DNA from 2 places in the Agrococcus citreus genome. Region 2 is predicted to be linked to the other one. Evidence: predicted binding sites of a transcription regulator. Region 2 holds the regulator's gene; the other holds the start of a gene.
The links. The regulator HrcA, encoded in region 2, represses chaperone genes, less so after heat shock. The targets are predictions, from matches to a motif close to TTNGCACTCGNNNNNNNCGAGTGCNAA.
Positions count from the first base shown of each region.

Region 1 (7,878 bases), on a different contig from region 2:
AGGGCATCCGTCGCATCCTCGAGATGAGCGACGAGAACCGCGAGCTGCGCACGCGCGTCCGCGAGCTCGAGTCGGCGCTGGCGGATGCCGTGATGCAGCAGCAGGGACGCCGCGTCTTCGCGGCCGGCACCGCGGGCATCACGACGATCCGCGCGGGCGCGCGCCCGTCGAAGCCCGGCTCGGTCGTGCTCTGGCGCCCGAGCCGCTGACGCGTCCGGCCCGGCCGCTCGCCGCCGCTCCAGCGAGCGATGCGATGATGTCGGCGTGACCGACTCTCCTCGGCCGCGGTCCGAGCCGCGCGGCGCATCGATCAGGGACTGATCGATCGTGGCGCTCACCGATCCCGGCGACCCGGCCGGCGCTCCGCCGCCGCCCGGCGCCGACACCCCCGTGCCCGCGGACGCCGCCTCGCGCGCCGCCGCGGCAGGGCGCGCCCGGCAGCTCCGGGCGCAGGCTCCGCCGCCGGCCGACACGCTCGTGCCCGCGAAGGCGCTGGAGACGCGCGCCGAGGAGCGAGCTCGGCTGCGTCGCGAGCGGCTCGCGCTCGGCCCGGTCGGCGTGCCCGCGCACGGCGTCGTGAACCCCGCAGCCGGCTTCCCGCCGCAGGGCGCGATGCTGCCGCCGGGGCTCGTGCCGGCGGTGGCCGACTCGATGCCGCAGCGGTTCGTGCCGAGCGGCTACGGCCAGCCGGCGCCCGGCTACGGCCCGCCCGCGTACGGCTACCCACAGGTGGCGCCCGGCTACGGACAGCCGCTCCCGTACGGCGCTGGCCCGTACGGCGCTGGCCCGTATGGTGCTGGCCCGTATGGCGCCTCGCCCTACGGCGCCCAGCCGGTCCAGCTCGTCATGGTGCCGCCGCGCATCCAGTGGACGAAGCGGCAGCGCACCGCGGCCATCCTCAGCTCGTGGGTCGGCCAGACGCTCATGGCGCTCGCGACGCACTTCCTCACGGCGTTCTTCATGATCGTCGGGTTCGCGTACCTGCTGCACAGCACCGGCGACGACGTGGCCGACTTCGAGGCCGACTCCTTCACGACCGTCGTCTCGCTCTGGTCGACGCCCGAGCGCGTCGGCGCGACGGTGCTCATCGGGCTGCTCATCGGCGGAGTCGTGCTCGCCCTCGGCTGGCTGGCGAACGCGCTGTGGGCGAAGTCGGCCGATCTCGCGAAGCCGCACCGCTCGACGTGGCTCGCCTGGCTCTGCACCACGGCGGCGACCGGGCTCATCGGCATCGTCGTGTGGCCGGGCGCGCTCTTCGGCGGCCTCTTCTTCGTGCTCGCGTCGAGCTCGGCGTCGCTCACGATCGGCTCGATGTGGACGCTGCTGTTCTCGCTGCTCGCGATCGCGATCGTGCTCACGGGTGGCGTCGGCCTGCTCTTCGGCTGGCTCTTCCTCTCGACCGCCCGGCCGCGCGTCGACTTCCGCGCCCTCGCCGAGGCGGAGGAGGCCGAGGCCCGGGCGCGCGACGAGGCCGAGCTCACGCGTGTCGAGCTGCGCGGGGAGCCGGGGCCGCGGTGAGCCGTGCGCACAGGCCGGCTCCGCCCGATCCGCTCGACGCGGGCCAGCGCGCGGCGGTCCGTGCCGCTGGTGCGGCCGGGCTCTCGCTGGTCGCGGCGGGCGCGAGCCTCGTGTGGGGCCTGCTCGTCGCGGCGATCGTGCTGCTCATCGTGCGCTCGGCGGTCGTCGACCTGTTCGACGACGTCGAGTGGGGCCGCCCGGTCGTCGAGTGGGTCGAGCAGCTCGACGGCTCGCCGCTCGTGCCGCTCGTGCTCGGGCTCGTGCTGCTCGCGGTGGGCGCGATGGCGCTCGGCTGCTGGCTCAGCACGCGCCGTATGCGGCGGGCCGGCGTGCCGTCGGCGGTGGCCGTCACCTTCCGCGGCGCCGCGATCGGCACCGCGCTGCAGGCGGTGCTGTCGACGCTCTCGAGCTGGTTGCTCGGGCTCGTCGTGCTGCTGACGGGCGTCGTGGGCTTCTGGATCGTCGCCGCGATCTACGTCGTCGGGTCGATCGTCGTCTCGACCGTCATCGGATGGCTCGCGGGGCCGCGCACGTGGCTCGCGATCGCGCGCCGCGAGGCGCGGCGAGCGCATGCGCGCGCGGCGGCGCCCCCGTCCGCTGGGGACGAGGGCGCCGCCGCGTGGGGCGTAGAGCCGCGCTAGCTGTCGGTCGAGGCGCCGGCTCCAGCGAGGGCGTCGCTCTGCTGCGAGTCGCCGCCCGAGCTGATCTCGGACTGCCGCTCCCGCTGCTCGACCGTGATCTTGCGGGGCTTCGCGCGCTCGGCGACCGGGATGGTGAGCATGAGCACGCCGTGCTCGTAGTGCGCCTGGATCTGCTCCAGGTCGACGTCGTTGCCGAGCCCCAGCTGCCGCATGTATCGACCCGCGGGTCGCTCCTGCGCGAGCCACTGCGCGCCGTCCTGCGCACCGATCGTGCGCTCGGCCTGGATCGTCAGCGTGTTCGCGTCGACATCGAGGTCGATCGAGCCGGGGTCGACGCCCGGCAGGTCGACGTTCACGATGTAGTGATCGCCCGCGCGGTAGAGATCCATCGGCATCCAGCTCGAGGCTCGCTCCGAGCCGCCGCTCGTGAGCAGTCGAGCGGCCATGCGGTCCATCTCGCGGAACGGGTCGAAGGTCAGTGCCATTGACAACCACCTCCTCAACGTCGGGCCGCCGCCCCCATGCGACGGTCCCGGTGTCTCTGGCCACCCTCGGGGCTGGCCCCGAGGAGCGGAGCCAGATTAGCACTCTCGCCCGTCGACTGCCAGTCAGATTCGGTTCATTCACAGGGATCTCTGACACAGAACGTGGCGATCTGTGACGTCGGGGTGGCGTCCGACGGTGGGCTCTCAGCGATCGCCGCCCGGTACGATCACGAATGGCGAGGCGACGATGACCGACATGAGTCCAGCGGCGATGGATGCCGTCGCGCGCCTGCGCGAGGGCCTGCACCGCGGCGACATCGCAGCGGTCGCGCTCGGCCTGCAGCAGGTGCCCGTCGCGATCGCGGTCGACGGCGGGCAGCCGCGCGTCGCACTCGACGGTGCGCTCCGCGTGCTGCCGGTGTTCCTCGACATGGACTCCTGGCGCGCGTTCGGGCTGCCCGGCGATCCGCAGCTGCTGACGCACCGCACGCTGCTCCCGCTGCTGGAGGCGCTCGCGCACGTCGACGACATCGTGATCGATCCGGCACTGCCCTCGGCGATCCGGGTGCCGCGCACCGACGTCGTGCAGATGCTCGGCGGCGAGCAGGGAGTCCCGGGCACCTGACGCTGGGCCGCGCGGCGGTCCGCCGATCGCGCCCCTTGCCAGGTGCCGCCGCCGCGAGCATGCTCGACCACGCCGCAGTGCGACGAGCGCGGTCGCGGCCCCGGACGAGGAGGAGCGATGCGCCTGATCGCGCACGAGTTCATGACGCTCGACGGCGTCATGCAGGGCCCGGGCGGGGCCGACGAGGACACGAGCGGCGGCTTCCGGTACGGCGGTTGGGTCGCGCCGGCCTTCGACGAGACGGTCGGCGAGGTCGTCGTCGGCTGGTTCGAGCGCACTGACGCGCTGCTGTTCGGCCGGGTCACCTACCGCATGATGGCCGACTACTGGCCGCAGGTCACCGACCCGGCCGACCCCGTCGCGCAGCGCCTCAACACGGCGCCGAAGCACGTCGTCTCGACGACGATGGGAGCGGCGGATGCCTCGTGGGCCGGCACCGAGGCGATCATCGCGGACGACGTGGTCGCGCGCATCCGTCGCCTCAAGGACGCGGGCGACGGCGAGCTGCAGGTGCACGGCTCGTGGCAGCTGCTGCAGACGCTCATCGCCGAGCAGCTGCTCGACGAGCTGCGCCTGATCGTCTTCCCCACGGTCGTCGGGCCAGGCAAGCGGCTCTTCGACGACGTCGCCCGCCCCTCGGGCTTCGACGTGACGGACGTGCGCGTCGCCGCGAGCGGTGCCGTCGCGATGGCGCTCACCCCCGCCCCCTTCCGCACGGCGACCTACGTGGTCGTCGACGGCAAGGAGGTGCAGATCGAGGAGTAGCGGCGTCAGCCCCGACGCGCGGCGCGCGCGAGCATCCGACTGGCCGCGTGCACGCGCACGGGCCGGCACCCCGCATCCGTCAGCCGGGCGACGATCACCGGCTCGCGGCGCGCGAGCAGCATGCCGCGCTTGACGAGGAACAGCGGCGCCTTGCGACGCTCGCGCAGGTCGCGCACGAACCGCAGCCCCATCGTCACCCAGCGGGAGCGGTGCACGCAGATCGCGTCGGCGAGGATCCCGCGGCGCTCGGCGAGGGCGACGACCTCGCCGACGAAGACGCCCTCGGCGACGAAGAGCGGGGCACCGTCGAGGGTGACGTCGCGGGAGCCGACGGATGCGCTGCGCGAGATGTCGTAGACCGGGGCGGCCGTGCGGCCCGTGCGGGCGAGCTCCTCAAGTGCGTCGATCGCTCGGTCGAGGTGCCACGAGCCGGGGTGGTCCCAGTCGATCTCGCCCGTCTCGAGGCGGGGGAGCGCAGGGTCGTCGCCCTCGCGGTAGAAGTCGTCGAGCCGCAGCACGGGCAGTCCCGACTGCTCGGCGATGCGCGACTTGCCGGAGCCCGACGCTCCGCCGATGAGGACGACCTTGGCGAGCGGTTCGTCGGCTGCGGGCATGGAGACGATTCTGCCGGATGCCGCGACCGGGCCCGCGCGGGCGGCGGGGAGGAATATGCGCACGCTGTTATCGGTTGCACCCCTGCGGAGCCGCGCGCGGTGAGCGCATGTCGCGAGCGAGCCCCGCCATCGCACCGCTGCACCAGCCCCGCACCAGCTGCCCCCGCACCAGCACACCCGCCACGAGCCGAGGACGTGACCACGCTGCAGACACACCGCCCCCGATCCCTGTCGAACCGACCGCCGCTCGAGCCCGCACCGCCCGCGCGGCGACCGCGCCGCATCCGCGGCGCACACGTCGCGCTCACGGGGCTCACGGCGATCGCCCTCGCTGTCGGCGGCGGCGTGACCGTCGCGAGCGCAGCACCGCCTGCCCCGGCGCTCAGCGTCGACGAGGTGCTGGTCGACGTCGGCGCGGCGAGCGGCATCGCGTGGCCCGCCGGCATCGAGGCCGCGGGGTTCGAGGTCGAGGGCGTCGCCGGCGCGGCGGGCGCCACGGGCGATCCGGCGGCCCGACCGATGGCGAGCATCGCCAAGCTGCTGTTCGCGCTCGTGCTGCTCGACGCGCGACCCCTGGCGGTCGGTGAGCAGGGGCCGTCGATCGTGCTCGACGACGGCGATGTCGCGCACCTCGCCGCGGGCGTCCGCGACGGCGCGACCGTGCTGCCGGTGGCCGCGGGCGACGTGCTGACGCAGCGCCAGCTGCTCGAGGCGGCCATGCTCATGAGCGCGTCGAACGCGACGGTGACGCTCGCCGACTGGGCCTTCGGCAGCCACGACGCCTACGTCGCCGCCGCGCAGCAGTGGCTCGCCGAGCACGGCATCGAGGGCGTCACGGTCGCCGACGCGAGCGGCTTGAGCGATCGCGGCCTCGCCACGACCGCGGGGCTCATCCAGCTCATGGACGAGGTCGACGCCCGGCCCGCGCTGCGAGAGATCACCGGGATGGCCGCGACGACGCTCCCGCGGGTCGGCGCCGTGACGAACTCCAACGAGGCGCTCGGCTCCGCCGGCATCGACAGCGGCAAGACGGGCAGCCTCAACGCGCACGGCCGCACGGTGCTCGTCGGCGCGACGCGCGAGATCGAGGGCACGCCGGTGCGCATCCACGTCGCGCTGCTCGGCATCCAGCCGGGCGTCGACCGGGGCGCGGTGACCGCGGCGCTCGTCGACAGCATCGCCGCGAACCTCGAGTGGCTCTCGGTGCTGCCGGACGACACCGCCGTCGCGCAGTACGACGTGCCGTGGGCCGACCCGATCGTGCTCGAGACGGCCCATCCGATCCGCATGCTCCATTGGCGCGGCACGCCCGTGGAGGTCTCGGTGGATGCTCCGTCCGAGTGGACGCCGAATGCGCGCGCCTCGCTCGCCGTCGAGATCGGTGCGGGCGTGCGGACCGTGCCGCTCGACTCGACCGGCTCGCCGCCGGATCCGAGCCTCGAGTGGCGGCTGCAGCACGCCGCCGCCCTGCTCGCGCCGCGCGCGTAGCGTCGACACGCGCGGTGTTCAGCCGCGCGTCAGTGCGCACGGGCCATGCTCGACGCATGCGCGTGCTCCTGGTCGACGACGAAGCGCGCCTCACCGACGGCATCCGCCGCGGCCTGCGCGCCGAGGGCATGACCGTCGACGTCGCGCACGACGGGGTCGACGGGCTCTGGCGCGTGCGCGAGTTCTCGTACGACGTCGTGCTGCTCGACGTGATGATGCCGGGCATGAGCGGCTACCGCGTCTGCCAGACGATGCGGGCGGAGGGGATCTGGACGCCCGTGCTCTTCCTCACCGCCAAGGACGGGGAGTGGGACGAGGTCGAGGGCCTCGACACCGGCGGCGACGACTGGCTGACGAAGCCGTTCTCGTTCCCCGTGCTCGTCGCGCGCATCCGGGCGCTCGCCCGCCGCGGCGGCCGCGCTCGGCCGGTCGTGCTCGAGGCGGGCGACCTGCGCCTCGACCCCGCCGCGCGCACCGTGCACCGGGGCGACGTCGCGCTCGAGCTCACGGCACGCGAGATCGCGGTGCTCGAGCTGCTCATGCGCCGCCGCGGCGAGGTCGTGACGAAGAGCGAGCTGCTCGACGACGTCTGGTCGGAGGACTTCGACGGCGATCCGAACATCGTCGAGGTCTACGTCGGGCGCATCCGGCGCAAGGTCGATCGGCCGTTCGGGCGCGAGGCGATCGAGACGGTGCGCGGCGCGGGCTACCGGCTGGCGGCCGACGGTGGCTGAGCGAGCCGCGGATGCGTCGCGGTCGCGCCGCGGCGCATCCATCCGGCTGCGGATCCTCGCGGCGGCGCTCGCGGTCGTCACCGTCGCGCTCGGGCTCGGCGCCGTCACCATCGTGTGGACGCTCGATCGGATGCTGCAGGCCTCCGCCGCGCAGCAGCTCGCCGACGAGCTCGCGGCGCTCGCGGAGGGCATCGACCAGGGCACCATCCAGACCGCTGCGCTCGTGGAGCGCGACGACGACCTCCTGGTGGCGCTGCGCTCCGAGGCGGGCGTCGTGGTGAACGCCGATCCTGCCGCGGAGGTGCCCGTGCCCGGCGGCCGGGACCCGATCGTGGCGACGGTCGCCGACGAGCGCTACATCGTCGTCGCCGAGCAGGTCGACGCCGGCACGATCGTCGTCGCCCGCTCGACTGCCGCGATCGACGACGCGGTCCGCTCGGCGACGGCGCTGCTCGCGGTCGCGGTGCCGCTCGCGGTGATCCTGGTCGGCACCGTCGTCTGGATCGTCGTCGACCGCGCCCTCACACCGGTCGAGCGCATCCGCTCGGAGGTCGACGCGATCGATGCGAGCGCGCTCGACCGGCGCGTGCAGGCGACGGGTCGCGGTGACGAGCTCGATCGGCTCGCGGGCACCATGAACCGGATGCTCGCGCGCGTCGAGGAGGGCGCCCGGTCGCGTCGGCGCTTCGTCTCGGATGCGTCGCACGAGCTGCGCTCGCCGCTCGCGACCATGCGGCAGTTCGCCGAGCTCGCGCGATCGCACCCAGACGAGGTCGCGCCCGGCGAGCTCGCGGACGTCGTGGTCGACGAGGGCGAGCGGATGCACGCCATCGTCGAGGGGCTGCTGCTGCTCGCGCGCCTCGACGAGCACGAGGTGGGGCAGCGCCGACCGGTCGACCTCGACGACATCGCGCACGCCGAGCTGTCGCGCGTGCGGAGCCTCGGGCGCGCGGTCGACGGCTCGGCCGTGCGGAGCGCTCCGGTGCTCGGCGACGAGCGGCTGCTCGT
Region 1 covers NZ_BAAAKK010000005.1:249,825-257,702, forward strand. The annotation lists gene ABD106_RS09980 (heat shock protein transcriptional repressor HspR) at 1-209, shown strand, start outside; gene ABD106_RS09985 (hypothetical protein) at 328-1,518, shown strand; gene ABD106_RS09990 (hypothetical protein) at 1,515-2,159, shown strand; gene ABD106_RS09995 (Hsp20/alpha crystallin family protein) at 2,156-2,644, opposite strand; gene ABD106_RS10000 (hypothetical protein) at 2,901-3,269, shown strand; gene ABD106_RS10005 (dihydrofolate reductase family protein) at 3,387-4,034, shown strand; gene ABD106_RS10010 (uridine kinase family protein) at 4,040-4,648, opposite strand; gene ABD106_RS10015 (D-alanyl-D-alanine carboxypeptidase family protein) at 4,844-6,136, shown strand; gene ABD106_RS10020 (response regulator transcription factor) at 6,193-6,870, shown strand; gene ABD106_RS10025 (sensor histidine kinase) at 6,863-7,878, shown strand, end outside.
Region 1: a site for HrcA is predicted at 2,741-2,767, ahead of ABD106_RS09995 (Hsp20/alpha crystallin family protein). Genes of this name have one in related genera too.

Region 2 (7,878 bases):
CCTGCCGCAGGATCCGGGATCCCTCGGCGACCTCGGTCTGGCTGAGGTCGGCGCCCTGGCGCACGAGGTCGACGAGCTCCTGCACGAGCCGGCTCGCGACGACGACGTCCTCCTCGGGCCCCTCGAGCGTGACGAGGTTGCCGCGCACGGCCACCCGGACATCCGGATGCTCGTGCTCGAGCCTCGTCAGCAGGCGATCCTGCGGCCCGAGCAGCCGCACCATCTCGATGCCGTCGATCTCGATCGACTGCGTAGCGTCAGGCAAGCGAGCCCTCTCCGAGTGAGCCGCCCAGCACGTGCGCGTGGGCGTGGAAGACAGTCTGACCGGCGAGCTCGCCGGTGTTGAAGACGAGGCGGAAGTCGCCGTCGCCGCGCTCGCGCGCGATGGCCTTCGCGGCCTGGATCATCTCGGCCAGCAGGTCGGGATCCCCGGCCGCGAGCTCGACGACGTCGCGGTACGCGGGCGTCTTCGGCACCACGAGCACGTGCATGGGCGCCTGCGGGTTGATGTCGGTGAACGCGATGATGCGGTCGGTCTCGAGCACGATCTCCGCAGGGATCTCGCGGGCGACGATCTTCTCGAACACGGTGGGCTCAGCCATGGGGCCAGCCTACCTTCGTGCCGCTCACCAGCGCCCGAGTCGCAGCGAGAGGGCCGCGACGGCCGCGAGGCCGGCGGTCGAGGTGCGCAGCACGTGGTCGCCCATCCTCGCCCGGACGGCGCCGGCGGCGACGAGCCGCTCGAGCTCGCCCGGGTCGACGCCGCCCTCCGGGCCGACGACGAGCAGCACGTCGCGCTCGAGCGGCACGTCCGCGAGCGAGTCGGCGGCCGTCGGGTCGAGCACGACGAGCTGCCACGCGTCCGCGAGGCCTGCGAGCCCCTCGGTGTCGACGACGCCGCCGACCTCGGGCAGTCGCGGCCGGATGGCCTGCTTGCCCGCCTCGCGGACGACCTTCCGCCAGCGGTCGAGCGCCTTGTCGCCGCGCTCGCCCTTCCACTGCACGACGCTGCGCCGCGCCTGCCACGGCACGATCGCGTCGACGCCGAGCTCGGTGGATGCCTGCACGGCGAGCTCGGCGCGATCGCCCTTCGCGAGCGCCTGGGCGAGGCCGATGCGCGGCGACGGCGCCGGCAGCACCTCGACGCGCTGCAGCACGACGTCGACGCCGTCGCGCTCGGCGCGGTCGATGACGCCCTCGGCGAGCGTGCCGAGGCCGTCGCTCACGAGCACGCGCTCGCCGCGGCGCATGCGCGAGACGACGGCGGCATGGTGCGCCTCCTCGCCGGTGAGCGTCACGACGTCGCCGGCGGATGCGCCCGCGATGTCGAGCCAGTAGCAGTGCGCCATCAGAGCCGGAGTCGGTCGCGCATCTTCGCGAACAGCCCCTGCTTGAACTGCGCGAGGTGCGGAGCGGGAGCCTTCGTGCGATCGCGCAGCTCGCGCAGCAGCTCCTCGGTGCGCCGGTCGAGCTTCTGCGGCGTGACGACCTGCACGCCGAGCTTGAGGTCGCCGCGGCCACCGCCGCGGAGCCGGGTGACGCCGCGATCGGCGATCGTGAGGATGTCGCCGGACTGCGTGCCCGGTCGCACCTCGACCTCGACCGCGCCGTCGATCGCCTCGATGCGCGTGCGGGTGCCGAGCGCCGCATCCGGCATCGAGACCTCGAGGGTCGCGAGCAGGTCGTCGCCCGAGCGGCTGAAGACGTCGTGGTGGCGCACGTTGATCTCGAGGTAGAGCGTGCCGGCGGGGCCGCCGGCCTCGCCGACCTCGCCCTGGCCGGGCAGCTGGATGCGCAGCCCGGTGTCGACGCCCGCGGGGAGGTCGACCGGGATCGTGCGCTCGGCGCGCACGCGCCCGTGGCCCGCGCACGTCGGGCACGGGTCGGGGATGACCGTGCCGTAGCCCTGGCAGATGCCGCACGGCTGGCTCGTGACGACGTTGCCGAGCAGCGAGCGCACCTGGCGCTGCACGTGCCCGGAGCCGCCGCACATCGTGCAGCGCTCGGGGCTCGTGCCGGGCGCGGTGCACTCGCCGCCGCACGTCTCGCACAGCACGGCCGTCTGCACGCGGAGCTCCCGGTGCACGCCGAAGACGACGTCGGCGAGGTCGAGGTCGACGCGCAGCAGGCTGTCCTGGCCTGGCTGCCGACGCGATCGCGGCCCCTGCGAGCGCGCGCCGCCGAAGAACTGCTCGAAGATGTCGCCGAACCCGAAGGCGCCGGCACCGGCGCTCGGGCCGCGGTCGTACTCGGCGCGGGACTGCGGGTCGCCGAGCACGTCGTACGCGTGCGTGACGGTCTTGAACCGCTCCGCCGCATCCTCGCTCGGGTTCACGTCGGGGTGCAGCTCGCGCGCCAGCCGGCGGTACGCCTTCTTGATCTCGTCCTGGCCGGCGTCGCGCGCGACGCCGAGGGTCTCGTAGTGGTCAGTCACTCAGTCCTCGCTCAGCAGCCGCGTCAGGTAGCGCGCAACTGCGCGCACCGCGGCCATGTTTCCTGCGTAGTCCATCCGGGTCGGGCCCAGCACGCCCACGTGGCCCTCGAGCCGCGCGTCGCTGTAGGTCGACGCCACGACGGCGGTCTCCCCCAGCGGTCCCGAGAGCTCGCGGCCGATGCGGGTCGTCACCTCGCCCTCCGCGCCCATCTCGTCGAAGAGCCGCAGCAGCGTCACCTGCTCCTCGATCGCGTCGAGCACCGGCGTGACGCGCCCGTGGAAGTCGCGCTCCTCGCGCACGAGGTGCGAGGCGCCCGCCATCACGATGCGGTCGCCGCCGGCCGCCTGCAGCATCTCGCTGAGCGTCTGGGCGACGGATGCCGTGGCGGGCTGGAGCGCGGGGGGCGCGGATGCGGCGGCCGAGCCGAGCCGCTCGACGGCGTCGGCCGGCGACAGCTCGGCGACGGTCTCGGTGAAGGCGCGGCCGAGGGCGGTCGCCTGCTCGGGCTCGATGCGCTGCTGCGCGTCGAGCACGCGCTGCTCGACGCGGCCGGAGTCGAGGATGAGCACGGCGAGCAGCTTCGTCTCGGCGACGGCGATGAGCTCGACGCGGCGCACGCCCGCGGGTCGCCGCATCGGCACCTGCACGAGCGCGACCTGGTTGGTGAGCGACGACAGCAGCCGCGCGGTGCGCGCGAGCACGTCGTCGCGGTCGACGGCCTCGTCGAGGAAGCGCGTGATCGCGACGCGCTGCGCGGGCGTGAGCGGCTGCATGCGCTGCAGTCGGTCGACGAACACGCGGTAGCCCTTGTCGGTGGGCACGCGTCCCGAGGAGGTGTGCGGCGCGACGATGAGCTCCTCCTCCTCGAGGAGCGCCATGTCGTTGCGGATGGTCGCCGCCGAGACGCCGAACGCGTGGCGCTCGACGATCGACTTCGAACCCACGGGCTCGCGCATGGCGACGTAGTCCTGCACGATCGCTCGGAGGACATCGAGGCCGCGATCCGAGACCATCCGCACTCCCCTCGTCATGGGGCGCCGCATCCGCTCGGGACGCCGGCACCGCTCCTGGCACTCTCGTCGACTGACTGCCAATCGTACCGCGAGCCAGCGGTGTTCGGTCGGCTCGGCGCGTTCTGACCCCATGCACAGCCGTGCAGGCGCACAATGGGCCCAGCGATTGGTCCCGCGCCCGCGAGACGCACACGAAAGGCACGCAATGTCCGATCCCAACGCTCCCCGCGGGGAGCAGCACGATCCGTCCGAGCAGCCCGTCGATGGCTTCGCCGTGACGGACGAGCAGCACGCGGCTCCGAGCGCCCCCGCGGCGCCGGGCGTCGGCGAGCCCGCGAAGTCGTTCTCGTCCCCCGCCGTCACGCCCGATGCGCCGGGCCAGCCCGCGTTCAGCGGCCCCTCCGATCCCGCCGACTGGCAGCGCGGGCAGCAGCAGCCCTTCAGCGCACCGTCGTCGAGCGCGCCGCAGTACGGGCAGCAGGGCCAGCCGGGTCAGTCTCAGGGCCAGCCTCCCTACGGCGGCCAGCCGGGTCAGCCCGGTCAGCAGCAGGGCCAGCCCTCGTACGGGCAGCCCCAGTACGGGCAGTCCCAGCCCGGCCAGCCGCAGTCCGGTCAGCCGCAGTACGGGCAGCCGGGGCAGCCCCCGTTCGGCGGGCAGCAGCAGTACGGCGGCCAGCAGTACGGCGGCCAGCCGCAGTACGGCGCTCCCGGTCAGCCGCAGTACGCGGCGGCCGCGCCGATGTCGCCGGTCGACGAGAAGAACGCCGGCATGTGGGGCCACATCTCGGGCCTCTCGACGATCGTCACGGGCGGCTTCGGCGGCTGGATCGGCCCGCTCATCGTCTACATGATCTACAAGGACCGCAGCGCGTTCGCGCGGCAGGAGTCGAAGGAGGCGCTGAACTTCGGCATCTTCATGACCATCCTCGCCGTCGGCATCATGGTCGTCGGCATCGTGCTCGCGATCCCCACGTTCGGGCTGCTCGGCATCATCAGCGCCCTGTACTGGATCCCGGGCCTGCTGCAGGTGATCTTCTCGATCATCGGCGCGATCCGCGTCAACAACGGAGGCTCGTACCGCTACCCGTTCAACTGGCGGATGGTGAAGTAGGAAGCACGTGAAGTAGCAGCTCCTGGAGGAGGCCGCTCGCCTCAGGGCAGCAGCCGCCGCACCACTGCGTCGGCGAGGAGCCGCCCTCGCAGCGTCGGGACCACCCGGCCGGCGAGGGCGGCTGCTGGGTCGACGAGGCCCTCGGCCATGAGACCGGCGACCGCGCGGCGGCCGTCGGGCTCGAGCACGTCGATCGCGAGGCCCTCGGCGATGCGCGACTCGAGCAGCACGCGCTCGACCCGGCGCGTCTCGTCGTCGAGCACCTCGCGCGCGAGCGCCGGTGAGGCGCCCGCCAGCAGCCGGTCGCGGTACGCGGCCGGGTGCTTCACGTTCCACCAGCGCACGCCGCCGACGTGGCTGTGCGCGCCGGGCCCGAAGCCCCACCAGTCCTGACCGCGCCAATAGGCGAGGTTGTGGCGCGCGACGCGACCGCCGCGGGCCCAGTTCGAGACCTCGTACCAGCCGTAGCCCGCCGAGGTGAGCGTCGCATCCGCCGCCTCGTACATCGCCGCCTGCAGGTCGTCGTCGGGCGCGACGAGCTCGCCGCGACGGATGCGTCGGGCGAGTGCCGTGCCGTCCTCGACGATGAGCGCATACGCCGAGACGTGGTCGGGCGCCATCGCGACGGCCGCGTCGAGCGAGCGCTGCCAGTCGTCGAGCGACTCCCCCGGCGCGCCGTAGATGAGGTCGATCGAGACCTCGAGGCCCGCCTTGCGTGCCCACGCGACGACCTGCGGCACGCGCTCGGGGTCGTGCGTGCGATCGAGCGCCGCGAGCACGTGCGGCACGGCCGACTGCATGCCGAACGAGACGCGCGTCACGCCGCCGGCGCGCAGCTGCGCGAGGCCAGCGGCGTCGATGGAGTCGGGGTTCGCCTCGACCGAGACCTCCGCGCCCGGGGCGAGGCCGAACGCATCCCGCACGCCGTCGAGCATGCGCAGCAGGTCGCCGGCGGGCAGCAGCGTCGGCGTGCCGCCGCCGAAGAAGACGGTCTCTGCCTGGCGGAGCGGTCCGAGCTCGCCGAGCACGCGCGTGGCGACGGCGATCTCGGCCGCGACGTCGCCCGGGTAGCCGGCGCGCGTCGCGCCGCGCAGCTCGTCGGCGGTGTAGGTGTTGAAGTCGCAGTAGCCGCAGCGCACCGAGCAGAACGGCACGTGCAGGTAGACGCCGAACGGTCCGTCGGCAGCGGTGCCCGCCGGCAGGCGGCCGTCGGCCGGCGCGGCGTCGCCCTCGGGCAGCCGCCCCATGTCAGCGGACGTCGATCGACCGGAGGACGTCCATGAACCGGTCGTGGTAGCGGCGGCGCAGCGCCCGCGCGAAGGGGCCGCCGAGCTTGACCCACCAGGCGTCGTGCCGCACGATGGCGCGGAAGTGCAGGAAGACGGTCTCGTCGTCGGCGATCTCGACGGTGAAGCGCTCCTCGCCCGCGAGCGGGTGGCCCTCGAGCGAGCCGATGATGACGACGTGGCTGCTCGGCTCCTCCTCGACCGCGATCACGCGCATCGGTGCGTGCACCTGCACACCGGCGATGCGGATGCGCTGGTCGACCGAGTCGCCCGGCTGCAGGAAGGGCTCGCCGTCGGGGCCGAAGTCCTGCTGCGGCTCGATGCTCGCCGCGCGGGTCGCCTCGGTGCCGTCGAAGCCGACGGGCCGGTAGACGGTGCCCTCGTCGGTGCCGACGATGTCGACCTCGATGCCCGCGAGCCGCTGGATCTTCCAGGTGCGAAGGGCCGCGACCGCGGCGTCGTAGCGCGGCCGGCCGTGACCGATGCGCGAGCGCTTCTGCACGACCTCGAAGCCCTTCGGCGGGAACCGGTGGAAGTCGAAGTGCCCGGTCGCGCCGACGGCGCCGTAGTTGGTGGAGCGCTCGGCGATGGGCTTCGTCACTTCGAGTCCTTCTTCGTCTCGCCGGTCGAGAGCGCGGCGATGAACGCCTCCTGGGGGACCTCGACGCGCCCGACCATCTTCATGCGCTTCTTGCCCTCCTTCTGCTTCTCGAGCAGCTTGCGCTTGCGGGTGATGTCGCCGCCGTAGCACTTGGCGAGCACGTCCTTGCGGATGGCCCGGATCGTCTCGCGGGCGATGATGCGGGCGCCGATGGCGGCCTGGATCGGCACCTCGAACTGCTGCCGCGGGATGAGCTCGCGCAGCTTGCCGGCCATGAGCACACCGTAGGCGTAGGCCTTGTCGCGGTGGACGATCGCGCTGAAGGCGTCGACCTGCTCGCCCTGCAGCAGGATGTCGACCTTGACGAGGTCGCCCTCGTCCTCGCCGTCGACCTCGTAGTCGAGCGAGGCGTAGCCCTGCGTGCGCGACTTCAGCTGGTCGAAGAAGTCGAAGACGATCTCGCCGAGCGGCAGCCGGTAGCGCAGCTCGACCCGGTCCTCCGAGAGGTACTCCATGCCGCCGAGCGTGCCGCGGCGCGTCTGGCACAGCTCCATGATCGCGCCGACGTAGTCCTTGGGCGCGAGGATCGTCGCGCGCACCATCGGCTCGACGACCGAGAGGATCTTGCCGTCCGGGAACTCGCTCGGGTTCGTGACGATGTGCGCCTGCCGGTCCTCGGTCTGCACCTGGTACGGCACGCTCGGCGCGGTCGCGATGAGGTCGAGGTTGAACTCGCGCTCGAGGCGCTCGGTGATGATCTCGAGGTGCAGGAGCCCCAGGAATCCGCAGCGGAAGCCGAAGCCGAGCGCGACGGAGGTCTCCGGCTCGTAGACGAGCGCCGCATCCGACAGCTTGAGCTTGTCGAGCGCCTCGCGCAGCACCGGGTAGTCGCTGCCGTCGATCGGGTACAGGCCCGAGAAGACCATCGGCTTCGGCTCGGCGTAGCCCTTGAGGGCGACGGTCGCCGGCGCCTTCACGGTCGTCACGGTGTCGCCGACCTTCGACTGGCGCACATCCTTCACGCCCGTGATGAGGTAGCCGACATCGCCGACGCTCAGGCCCTTCGACGGGATCGGCTCGGGGCTCGAGACGCCCATCTCGAGCGCCTCGTGCTTGGAGCCGGTCGACATCATGACGACCTGCTCGCGCGGGCGGAGCGTGCCGTCGACCATCCGCACGTAGGTGACGACGCCGCGGTAGGCGTCGTAGACCGAGTCGAAGATCATCGCGCGGGCGGGGCCGTCGACGTCGCCCGTCGGCGCGGGCACCGTGCGCACGACGCGGTCGAGCAGCGCGTCGACGCCCATGCCGGTCTTGCCGCTCACGCGCAGCACGTCGTCGGGGTCGCCGCCGATGAGGCGGGCGATCTCGGCGGCGTACTTCTCGGGGTCGGCGGCCGGCAGGTCGATCTTGTTGAGCACCGGGATGATCT
Region 2 covers NZ_BAAAKK010000001.1:291,865-299,742, reverse strand. The annotation lists gene ABD106_RS01490 (PhoH family protein) at 1-223, opposite strand, end outside; gene ABD106_RS01485 (histidine triad nucleotide-binding protein) at 258-602, opposite strand; gene ABD106_RS01480 (16S rRNA (uracil(1498)-N(3))-methyltransferase) at 627-1,349, opposite strand; gene dnaJ (molecular chaperone DnaJ) at 1,349-2,434, opposite strand; gene hrcA (heat-inducible transcriptional repressor HrcA) at 2,435-3,448, opposite strand; gene ABD106_RS01465 (DUF4870 domain-containing protein) at 3,654-4,559, shown strand; gene hemW (radical SAM family heme chaperone HemW) at 4,601-5,806, opposite strand; gene ABD106_RS01455 (DUF1990 domain-containing protein) at 5,808-6,446, opposite strand; gene lepA (translation elongation factor 4) at 6,443-7,878, opposite strand, start outside.